DNA from 3 places in the Brevibacillus choshinensis genome. Region 3 is predicted to be linked to each of the others. Evidence: a T-box and tRNA genes for the amino acid it is inferred to sense, from the RefSeq annotation. Region 3 holds a T-box; the other regions hold tRNA genes.
What was found. The T-box of region 3 lies ahead of pheS (phenylalanine--tRNA ligase subunit alpha). A T-box ahead of a tRNA ligase gene usually reads a tRNA of that ligase, here a tRNA-Phe.

Region 1 (3,251 bases), 1.2 Mb from region 3:
CAAGGGTTGGGCTGTTCGCCCATTAAAGCGGTACGCGAGCTGGGTTCAGAACGTCGTGAGACAGTTCGGTCCCTATCTGTCGCGGGCGTAGGAAGTTTGAGGAGAGCTGTCCTTAGTACGAGAGGACCGGGATGGACGCACCGCTGGTGCACCAGTTGTCACGCCAGTGGCACAGCTGGGTAGCTATGTGCGGACGGGATAAGCGCTGAAAGCATCTAAGCGTGAAGCCCCCTCCAAGATGAGACTTCCCACAGCGCAAGCTGGTAAGACCCCTCATAGACGATGAGGTTGATAGGTTCGGTGTGGAAGCGTGGTAACACGTGGAGCTGACGAATACTAATCGGTCGAGGACTTATCCACACACTCTTAGCAAACATGCAGATCCAGTTTTGAAGGTGCGACCTTCAAACGTTCCTCGGTAGCTCAGTTGGTAGAGCAATCGGCTGTTAACCGATCGGTCGGCGGTTCGAGTCCGTCCCGAGGAGCCATATATACGGAGAGTTACCCAAGAGGCCGAAGGGGACGGTTTGCTAAACCGTTAGTATGCGCAAGCGTAGCGAGGGTTCGAATCCCTCACTCTCCGCCATATGATTTCTTAATAACATAGCAATTTGGCGGTGTAGCTCAGCTGGTTAGAGCGTTCGGTTCATACCCGAAAGGTCGGGGGTTCGATTCCCTCCGCCGCTACCATCCTAAGTTGCGGTCGTGGTGGAATTGGCAGACACACCATCTTGAGGGGGTGGCGGGGCGACCCGTGCGAGTTCGAGTCTCGCCGACCGCACCATAATAGTATCACTTGCATGGCCCGTTGGTGAAGCGGTTTAACACAGCAGCCTTTCACGCTGTCATACAGGGGTTCGAATCCCCTACGGGTCACCTAAAAAACCAACTAGTTGTTGGGGTCCCCGCAAAGTACTCGGAATATGCTTCAGAGCATACTCTTCACTTTGTGGGGGAAATAGTGGAGGCTTAGCTCAGCTGGGAGAGCATCTGCCTTACAAGCAGAGGGTCGGCGGTTCGATCCCGTCAGCCTCCACCATAGTTACTACTGACCGAAAAGGTCCCTGTCGCGGGATGGAGCAGCTCGGTAGCTCGTCGGGCTCATAACCCGAAGGTCGCAGGTTCAAATCCTGCTCCCGCAACCAAATTATTCACTTGAACTACGTCGAATGTACATCTTGCTCAAGTGAGATGGGAGTATCCGTAGGATGCAACCAAATATGGAGCTGTGGTGAAGTTGGAGTTCACGCCGGTCTGTCACACCGGAGGTCGCGGGTTCGAGTCCCGTCAGCTCCGCCATTTTCCTTCAAGGAATTGGCGAATGAAACAAATGAGGCTCGGTAGCTCAGTCGGTAGAGCAGAGGACTGAAAATCCTCGTGTCGGCGGTTCGATTCCGTCCCGAGCCACCACTAATATGATATGCCGGTATAGCTCAATTGGTAGAGCACCTGACTTGTAATCAGGGGGTTGTGGGTTCAAGTCCTATTGCCGGCACCACTTGTTGGGGTATAGCCAAGCGGTAAGGCAACGGACTTTGACTCCGTCATTCCTAGGTTCAAATCCTAGTACCCCAGCCATTTGCACGAGCCATTAGCTCAGTTGGTAGAGCATCTGACTTTTAATCAGAGGGTCGAAGGTTCGAGTCCTTCATGGCTCACCAGTTTTTTCTCAATAAGGAAAGCAGTGCTGCACGGCAAATACGCCGTAAGCCTTTTCTGTTTTTTTAAACCATGCGGGTGTGGCGGAATGGCAGACGCACCAGATTTAGGTTCTGGCGGGAGACCGTGGGGGTTCAAGTCCCTTCACCCGCACCATAGTAACAGAAAGGGTTTGTAGCCAGAGCAAACCTTTTACCCTGAATATGCGGACGTAGCTCAATTGGTAGAGCGTCGCCTTGCCAAGGCGAAGGTCGAGGGTTCGAGACCCTTCGTCCGCTCCATATGTGCCCTTAGCTCAGCTGGATAGAGCGTTTGACTACGAATCAAAAGGTCGGGAGTTCGAATCTCTCAGGGCACGCCATTTCTTTCATATGAAACCGCAGAGTAGGACGATCTCCTACTCTTTTTTGCATAATTTGAGGACAATTTTACAAATTTTAAGTATTTTTTCCTTGTATCTCCCATGAGCATCCATTACTTTAGGATTAGGATGCTCTCTATTCATAAAAACAGGGGGTAAACCGCGTAGGAGTGGCTGTTACAAACCTGACTGAAGAATCCAAAGAAACAGGAGTTGTATCATCATGAACCCAATAAAAGTGGAAAATACGCATCCTGCTGTAACCAAGCTCATTGACAATATACAAAAGGTTCTGATTGGAAAGCGTTCTGTGATCGAATTGATGGTGTCTGCCGTTTTGGCGAATGGACACGTACTTTTGGAGGATGTACCTGGCGTAGGGAAGACCATGCTCGTACGTGCATTGGCCAAATCGATTGGCGGAGCCTTCAAACGCATTCAGTTTACGCCTGACTTGCTGCCGACCGATGTAACAGGGGTAGCGATCTTTAATCAAAAGAGTCTTGAATTCGAGTTTCGCCAAGGTCCGTTGTTTGCCAACGTCATCTTGGCGGATGAGATCAACCGGACATCGCCAAAGACCCAATCTTCCTTGCTGGAGGCAATGGAAGAGCGTTCCGTGACCGTAGATGGCGTGACCTATCGGCTGGAGGATCCATTCTTTGTCATGGCTACCCAAAACCCTTTGGAGTACGAAGGGACATTTCCTTTGCCGGAAGCCCAGCTGGACCGCTTCTTGATGCAGCTTAGTCTGGGTTACCCGAGCGTTGAGGAAGAGATGCGAATGCTCACTCGCTTCTCGGAAGCCAATCCATTGAATCAGTTGGAGCCTGTCATGACCGCAGAGGAATTAAAGCAGCTCCAGGAGCAAGCAGCCAGGGTAAAAGTATCGGATGGGATCAGGGAGTATATCGTGCGCCTGTGCCATCGTACCCGTGATCATCATCATATTTATTTGGGAGTGAGCCCGCGGGGTGCTTTGGCTCTGTATCGGGCCGCACAGGCACTGGCTTTCGTTCGCGGACGAGATTACGTCATTCCGGACGATGTAAAAGAGCTGGTTCCTGTCACATTTGCTCACCGGATGATCGTGAAGCCGGAAGCACGTCTGGAAGGAGCGACCGTTGATCGGATTCTAACGGTGATTTTGGCCGAGACCCGCGTGCCGGTCAGCTGAGGCGGTGACTGCGGATGAGACAACAAAGATGGGGCAAAGTCAAAGTAATCGGGT
Region 2 (3,251 bases), 780 kb from region 3:
TCCCAAGGGTTGGGCTGTTCGCCCATTAAAGCGGTACGCGAGCTGGGTTCAGAACGTCGTGAGACAGTTCGGTCCCTATCTGTCGCGGGCGTAGGAAGTTTGAGGAGAGCTGTCCTTAGTACGAGAGGACCGGGATGGACGCACCGCTGGTGCACCAGTTGTCACGCCAGTGGCACAGCTGGGTAGCTATGTGCGGACGGGATAAGCGCTGAAAGCATCTAAGCGTGAAGCCCCCTCCAAGATGAGACTTCCCACAGCGCAAGCTGGTAAGACCCCTCATAGACGATGAGGTTGATAGGTTCGGTGTGGAAGCGTGGTAACACGTGGAGCTGACGAATACTAATCGGTCGAGGACTTATCCACACATTCTTTAGCAAACATGCGTATTCAGTTTTGAAGGAATGACCTTCAATGTTCCTCGGTAGCTCAGTTGGTAGAGCAATCGGCTGTTAACCGATCGGTCGGCGGTTCGAGTCCGTCCCGAGGAGCCATATGGATGGATGTCCGAGCGGCCGAAGGAGCACGATTGGAAATCGTGTAGGCGGGGTCGACCCGTCTCGTGGGTTCAAATCCCACTCCATCCGCCATCTTGGCCCGTTGGTGAAGCGGTTTAACACAGCAGCCTTTCACGCTGTCATACAGGGGTTCGAATCCCCTACGGGTCACCATAAAATACCCCACAAAGTGTAGAGGATGCTTTGTAGCAACACCGAGTACTTTGCGGGGACCCCAACAAAAAGTTTGGGGCCCGACATTTTGTCGGGGAACTCTGGAGGCTTAGCTCAGCTGGGAGAGCATCTGCCTTACAAGCAGAGGGTCGGCGGTTCGATCCCGTCAGCCTCCACCACTTATTACTACTGACCGAAAAGGTCCCTGTCGCGGGATGGAGCAGCTCGGTAGCTCGTCGGGCTCATAACCCGAAGGTCGCAGGTTCAAATCCTGCTCCCGCAACCAAATTATTCACTTGAACTACGTCGAATGTACATCTTGCTCAAGTGAGATGGGAGTATCCGTAGGATGCAACCAAATATGGAGCTGTGGTGAAGTTGGAGTTCACGCCGGTCTGTCACACCGGAGGTCGCGGGTTCGAGTCCCGTCAGCTCCGCCATTTTCCAACTAGGAAGATAGCGAAAAGAATTTCTTGTCTGGCTCGGTAGCTCAGTCGGTAGAGCAGAGGACTGAAAATCCTCGTGTCGGCGGTTCGATTCCGTCCCGAGCCACTTTTATAGGGGCATAGTTTAACGGTAGAACGAAGGTCTCCAAAACCTTTGGTGTGGGTTCGATTCCTACTGCCCCTGCCACTTTTCAAATAAGCAATAACATGGCGGTCGTGGCGAAGGGGTTAACGCACCGGATTGTGGCTCCGGCACTCGTGGGTTCAAGTCCCATCGATCGCCCCATTCCTTAAGTTGGGGATTACTTATTGGGGTATAGCCAAGCGGTAAGGCAACGGACTTTGACTCCGTCATTCCTAGGTTCAAATCCTAGTACCCCAGCCATTTATACGCGGACGTAGCTCAATTGGTAGAGCGTCGCCTTGCCAAGGCGAAGGTCGAGGGTTCGAGACCCTTCGTCCGCTCCATAAGCTTCATTAAAGAAAGCTTACCAACATGGAGGCATAGCCAAGGGGTAAGGCACGGGTCTGCAAAACCCTTATCCCCGGTTCAAATCCGGGTGCCTCCTCCATATTACTTGCCGGTGTGGCGGAATGGCAGACGCGCGCGACTCAAAATCGTGAGGGAAACCGTGGGGGTTCAAGTCCCTTCACCGGCACCATACTTAACAAACAACCCTGAATGTCAAGAACCCTTGATGATCGGGGTTTTTTTCTGCTTTGTGTGAATTGATAAAACGGAATTCGACAGTAGAATAGCGCGGGCTTTTCGGGCATAGTGAATAGGTGGGCAGCTATTGTCAGTAACAAAAACGAGGTGGTTTTGATGAAGTACGGTTTGAATGACAAACCGCCAGTGGGCACAACCATTTTGTCTGCCCTCCAATGGATGATCGTCGCAGTATCGAGCAGTGTGGCAGTCCCCTTGATGATCGGCGATGTCTACGGCCTTGCGCCGGATGAAATCGGCAACCTGATGCAGCAGACCATGTTTTTTATCGGGTTGGCGTCTCTCTTGCAGGTATGGATCGGTCACCGATATCCGATGCTGGAAGGGCCAGCAGGGCTCTGGTGGGGGATCTTCATTATTTTGGCGCAGATCGGATCGAGTGTGGGCCTAGCACCTCGTGAGATTGGGCAATCCTTTCAGATCGGACTCGCTATGGCTGGGGTTTTGTTCTTGATCTTTGGCTTGATGGGATGGATCGGGAAGCTGCAGCGATGGTTCACGCCTCTCGTCTCAGGGACGTATATGATCCTGCTGGCTGTCTCGTTGTGCAGCAACATTTTGGCGGGGATGCTGGGGATCGGATTTCAACATTCCAAGGAAGTGATCCCGCAGGTGGCGATTGTCTCTGTGGCAATCGTTGCGTTAGTGATCATAGTGATGCGGACAAAACGCTTTTCCAGCTTCGCGGTTTTGTTTGGAATGGTAGCTGGATGGGTGCTGTACGCCCTCATGGGTTGGACGGAGCCAGTCCGTCCTGCTGAACAGGTGATTGCGTGGCCGTCGCTCTTTTTCTGGGGAAATCCCCGCTGGGATTGGGGAGTGATTCTGACGAGCATGCTGACGGGCTTCGTGCTGTTGACGAATCTGGTAACGAGCATGGTCGTCATGGGAAAAGCCACGGATACGGAACCGACCGATGAGCAGTATAACCGCGGAGGCATCTTTACAGGGGTGTCCCATCTTTTGTCCGGGCTTGGGGGAGTAGTCGGGATGATTCCCCTTTCGCTTGCAGCTGCGGTCATCCAGACGACGCGTATGGCTTCTCGATTGCCCTTTATGCTGGCCATGGTCGGCATCATGGTCATCGGCTTGCTGCCGTATGTGGCACACTTCCTGGCGGCTCTGCCGACTCCGGTTGCTTATGCAGCCATGTTCATCTCCTACACGCAGCTGCTCGGATTCGGTCTGAAGGATTACGTGAATGTGAAAATGAACGATCGGACGATTACGGTTGGAGGAAGCTCTTTGCTGGTGGGGATTGGCGTGATGTTTGTGCCATCGTCTGCGTGGCAGCACTTGCCTGCACTCGTCAGCTTCTTGTTCGGTAACGGCCTCTTGCTAGGGGTTATTGTTTGCCTGGTGCTGGAGCATGTCGTTTTCCGGGAGCGAGGAGACGATCAAAAGAAA
Region 3 (3,251 bases):
CTGCGATCGCCAAGCCTTTAGTCGGATCTGCAATCAGCAGTGTCTCGGCATCCAGTTTGCGCTCCTGATCGTCCAAGGTCACAATCGTTTCGCCTTCGCCCGCCATCCGCACAACAATGGTGCGATCCGCTACCTGACCTGCATCGAATGCGTGGAGAGGCTGACCGTATTCGAGCAGCACGTAGTTGGTGACGTCCACCACATTGTTAATGGGACGAATGCCGGCTGCCATCAGACGGTTTTTCATCCATTGCGGAGAGCTGGTGATCTTCGCATTGGTGAAATGGCGTCCATGGTACTGGTAGCACGCTTCCGTAGCATCGATCTTGACGCCCACCGGGTTTGGCACATCGCTCTCTTTGAGTTCGATTTGCGGTAGTACGACTTCTTTGCCCAAAATGGCTGCCACTTCATAGGCAACTCCTAGCATGCTCAAGCAGTCAGAGCGGTTCGGAGTCAAGCCCAGCTCCAGAACGTAGTCGTCCAACCCGAGGTAGGAGACTGCATCCATGCCGATTTCCGCTTCCTCTGGCAATACCATGATGCCTTCCTGTTGATCTTTTGCCAGCAGCTTGTCATTGAGGCCCAGCTCTTTCGCCGAGCAAATCATCCCTTGGGATTCCACGCCACGCAGCTTGGAGCGTTTAATGTTCAATCCGCCTGGCAGCTTTGCACCGATCAGGGCTACCAGCACTTTTTGGCCTTTGTCTACGTTTGGCGCACCACAAACGATCTGCAGGTCTTCGCCTTGGCCTGCGTCTACGATACACACATTGAGGCGGTCTGCATCCGGATGCTTGCTGCGCTCTTTCACATAACCGATCACGACGCCACTTACGCCTGCATTGCGCGATTCGACCGCGTCTACTTCCACCCCGCTGCGAGTCAGCTTTTCAGCCAGCTCCTGTGGCGTGCAATCTGTGAGGTCGACGTATTCTGCCAACCATTGGTACGATACCTTCATCTTTGCCTCTCCTCTCTACTCTCGATTGAACTGACGCAGGAAACGAACGTCGTTGGTATAGAAATGGCGGATATCCTCTACGCCGTACTTCAGCATGGCAATGCGCTCCACACCCATTCCGAAAGCAAATCCGCTGACTTCCTGCGGGTTGTAGCCAGCCATTTCGAGTACGCGCGGATGCACCATGCCGGAGCCCAGGATCTCGATCCAGCCTGTTTGCTTACATACGCGGCAGCCATGTCCGCCACAGTTGAAGCATTGCAGATCCACTTCCGCACTTGGCTCGGTGAATGGGAAAAAGCTTGGACGCAGGCGAATTTGCTGGTTTTCCCCGAACATTTGGCGTGCAAACGTCAAGAGGATTCCTTTCAAATCGCTCATGCCGATGCCTTTATCGATCACCAGACCTTCAATTTGGGTGAACTGGTGGGAGTGCGTCGCATCGTCATCATCGCGGCGGTACACTTTACCCGGGCAAATGATTTTCACCGGCGTTTTGCCTTCTTTTTTCAGCATGGTGCGCGCCTGTACCGGAGAAGTATGGGTACGCATCAGGATCTCGTCCGTTACGTAGAACGTATCTTGCATGTCGCGAGCCGGGTGATCCTTTGGCAGATTGAGCATTTCGAAGTTGAAGTGATCCATTTCAACCTCAGGACCTTCTGCTACCTCAAAGCCCAGACCCACGAAAATATCTTCGATTTCTTCGATGATGCGGGACAATGGATGCATGCTGCCTGCTGGAACCGGACGGCCCGGCAAGGTTACATCGACCGTTTGTGAAGACAGCTTTGCGTTCAGCACTGCCTCTTCCAACGCCTGCTGCTTGCTTGCGAATGCGGACTCAAGCGCTCCCCGCACTTCGTTGACCAATTGACCCACAAGTGGACGCTCTTCTGCAGAAAGACTGCCCATTCCGCGCAGAAGCTCTGTCAGCTCCCCCTTTTTCCCCAGGTACTTGACGCGCAATTCCTGAAGTTGTGCGGATTCCGTGACCTGACCAATCTGGTCGAGTGCGGAATCTTTCATCTCTTGCAACCGAGTTTGCACTTCATATCGCTCCTTTATGGTTTTTTTGAAAGAAAAAGAAAAACCCGCCCCTCAAAAGGGACGAGTTACTTTTTTCTCGCGGTACCACCCTTGTTAGACAAAGCACTCGGACCGTGATGATTCTCACAGAAACGAACATGACTTTTGTCTCACTTAAGATCACTGTTAACGGGAGTGACCCGGCTGCTCCTACTGCGTGAAAACGGTTCAGAGTGCGGCTTAGGAGTGAATTCGGCAGCTATTTTGCTAAAGATGCTCTCAGTCTGCGGCATCTTCTCCCTGAAAACAAATAGGTCCTGCGTACTAGTCTCCATCATTGCTTTACGTTATAATCAGACGTAGGAAAATTATAGCGTAACAATGGCGAACTTTCAATTCTACAAATGTTACATATCCATCAGCATATCCCGATACAACGGTTTTTAAAAGAGAAAGGGGACTTTTGCCATGATCGATAAGGTATCTGCACTCTACGATAAGTCCTGCACCTGTCGTCACTGTCAAAAATCGTTCACCACGAAACGGGTAAAAAGCGGATCGTTGACAATCGTCCATCGTGATCATGATTTCTACACGCGCTTTAAAGAGCAGTCCCTCAATCCCATTCTCTATACGGTCAACGTCTGTCCGGCATGCGGCTTTGCCTTTACCGATCCATTCAAAGAGAAGCTTGCGCCGTGGGAGAAGCAGGTCGTGGACGAACAGATCTCAGCCAAATGGACTCCCAAGGACTTCGGCTCGATCAGACAAGCCCCTGAGGCGATCGTCACTTACAAGCTCGCCATCTATGCGGCAGAGATGACGGATCAGCCCCATTCCGTAAAAGCGGGTCTGTACCTGCGCCTTGCCTGGCTGTATCGTTCTTTGGAACGGTTCGCGGAAGAGTTTCGCTTTATCGGCATGGCTGTAGATGAATACGAGCTTTCATATATCCATTCCGACTACGCTCGCGCCGACAAGGACATGTCCGAGGTGCGCCTGCTTTATTTGATCGGCGAGCTGTACCGCCGCTTGCAAAAGTTTGATCTCGCTATCAACTATTTCGGAAAAGCACTCGCCTTTCGAAACACGACCATTGAGAGCGGGATTATCCGAATGGCGCAGGATCAATGGCAGCTGGCGCGCGAAGAATACAAAGAGAAGCAAAACGAACAAAAGATCGGCTAATTTTTTTATCAAATAATAAACAAGGGATACTGGAAAGCAATCCAGTATCCCTTTTGTTTTTACCATTGTT

Region 1: it encodes a tRNA-Phe, which carries the amino acid that the T-box ahead of pheS (phenylalanine--tRNA ligase subunit alpha) is inferred to sense. The anticodon was not compared.
Region 2: it encodes a tRNA-Phe, which carries the amino acid that the T-box ahead of pheS (phenylalanine--tRNA ligase subunit alpha) is inferred to sense. The anticodon was not compared.

The regions. Positions count from the first base shown of each region.
Region 1 is NZ_CP069127.1:560,477-563,727, forward strand. It holds rRNA gene JNE38_RS03035 (23S ribosomal RNA) at 1-360, shown strand, start outside; tRNA gene JNE38_RS03040 (tRNA-Asn) at 413-488, shown strand; tRNA gene JNE38_RS03045 (tRNA-Ser) at 496-586, shown strand; tRNA gene JNE38_RS03050 (tRNA-Met) at 614-690, shown strand; tRNA gene JNE38_RS03055 (tRNA-Leu) at 700-784, shown strand; tRNA gene JNE38_RS03060 (tRNA-Glu) at 803-876, shown strand; tRNA gene JNE38_RS03065 (tRNA-Val) at 964-1,039, shown strand; tRNA gene JNE38_RS03070 (tRNA-Met) at 1,069-1,145, shown strand; tRNA gene JNE38_RS03075 (tRNA-Asp) at 1,223-1,299, shown strand; tRNA gene JNE38_RS03080 (tRNA-Phe) at 1,335-1,410, shown strand; tRNA gene JNE38_RS03085 (tRNA-Thr) at 1,423-1,498, shown strand; tRNA gene JNE38_RS03090 (tRNA-Gln) at 1,504-1,578, shown strand; tRNA gene JNE38_RS03095 (tRNA-Lys) at 1,586-1,661, shown strand; tRNA gene JNE38_RS03100 (tRNA-Leu) at 1,734-1,815, shown strand; tRNA gene JNE38_RS03105 (tRNA-Gly) at 1,865-1,940, shown strand; tRNA gene JNE38_RS03110 (tRNA-Arg) at 1,944-2,020, shown strand; gene JNE38_RS03115 (AAA family ATPase) at 2,244-3,197, shown strand; gene JNE38_RS03120 (DUF58 domain-containing protein) at 3,212-3,251, shown strand, end outside.
Region 2 is NZ_CP069127.1:961,365-964,615, forward strand. It holds rRNA gene JNE38_RS05080 (23S ribosomal RNA) at 1-363, shown strand, start outside; tRNA gene JNE38_RS05085 (tRNA-Asn) at 416-491, shown strand; tRNA gene JNE38_RS05090 (tRNA-Ser) at 495-587, shown strand; tRNA gene JNE38_RS05095 (tRNA-Glu) at 592-668, shown strand; tRNA gene JNE38_RS05100 (tRNA-Val) at 772-847, shown strand; tRNA gene JNE38_RS05105 (tRNA-Met) at 878-954, shown strand; tRNA gene JNE38_RS05110 (tRNA-Asp) at 1,032-1,108, shown strand; tRNA gene JNE38_RS05115 (tRNA-Phe) at 1,148-1,220, shown strand; tRNA gene JNE38_RS05120 (tRNA-Trp) at 1,228-1,301, shown strand; tRNA gene JNE38_RS05125 (tRNA-His) at 1,325-1,400, shown strand; tRNA gene JNE38_RS05130 (tRNA-Gln) at 1,425-1,499, shown strand; tRNA gene JNE38_RS05135 (tRNA-Gly) at 1,507-1,582, shown strand; tRNA gene JNE38_RS05140 (tRNA-Cys) at 1,613-1,686, shown strand; tRNA gene JNE38_RS05145 (tRNA-Leu) at 1,695-1,776, shown strand; gene JNE38_RS05150 (purine/pyrimidine permease) at 1,941-3,251, shown strand, end outside.
Region 3 is NZ_CP069127.1:1,746,082-1,749,332, reverse strand. It holds gene pheT (phenylalanine--tRNA ligase subunit beta) at 1-964, opposite strand, end outside; gene pheS (phenylalanine--tRNA ligase subunit alpha) at 980-2,014, opposite strand; T-box leader at 2,068-2,340, opposite strand; gene JNE38_RS09045 (DUF2225 domain-containing protein) at 2,462-3,181, shown strand.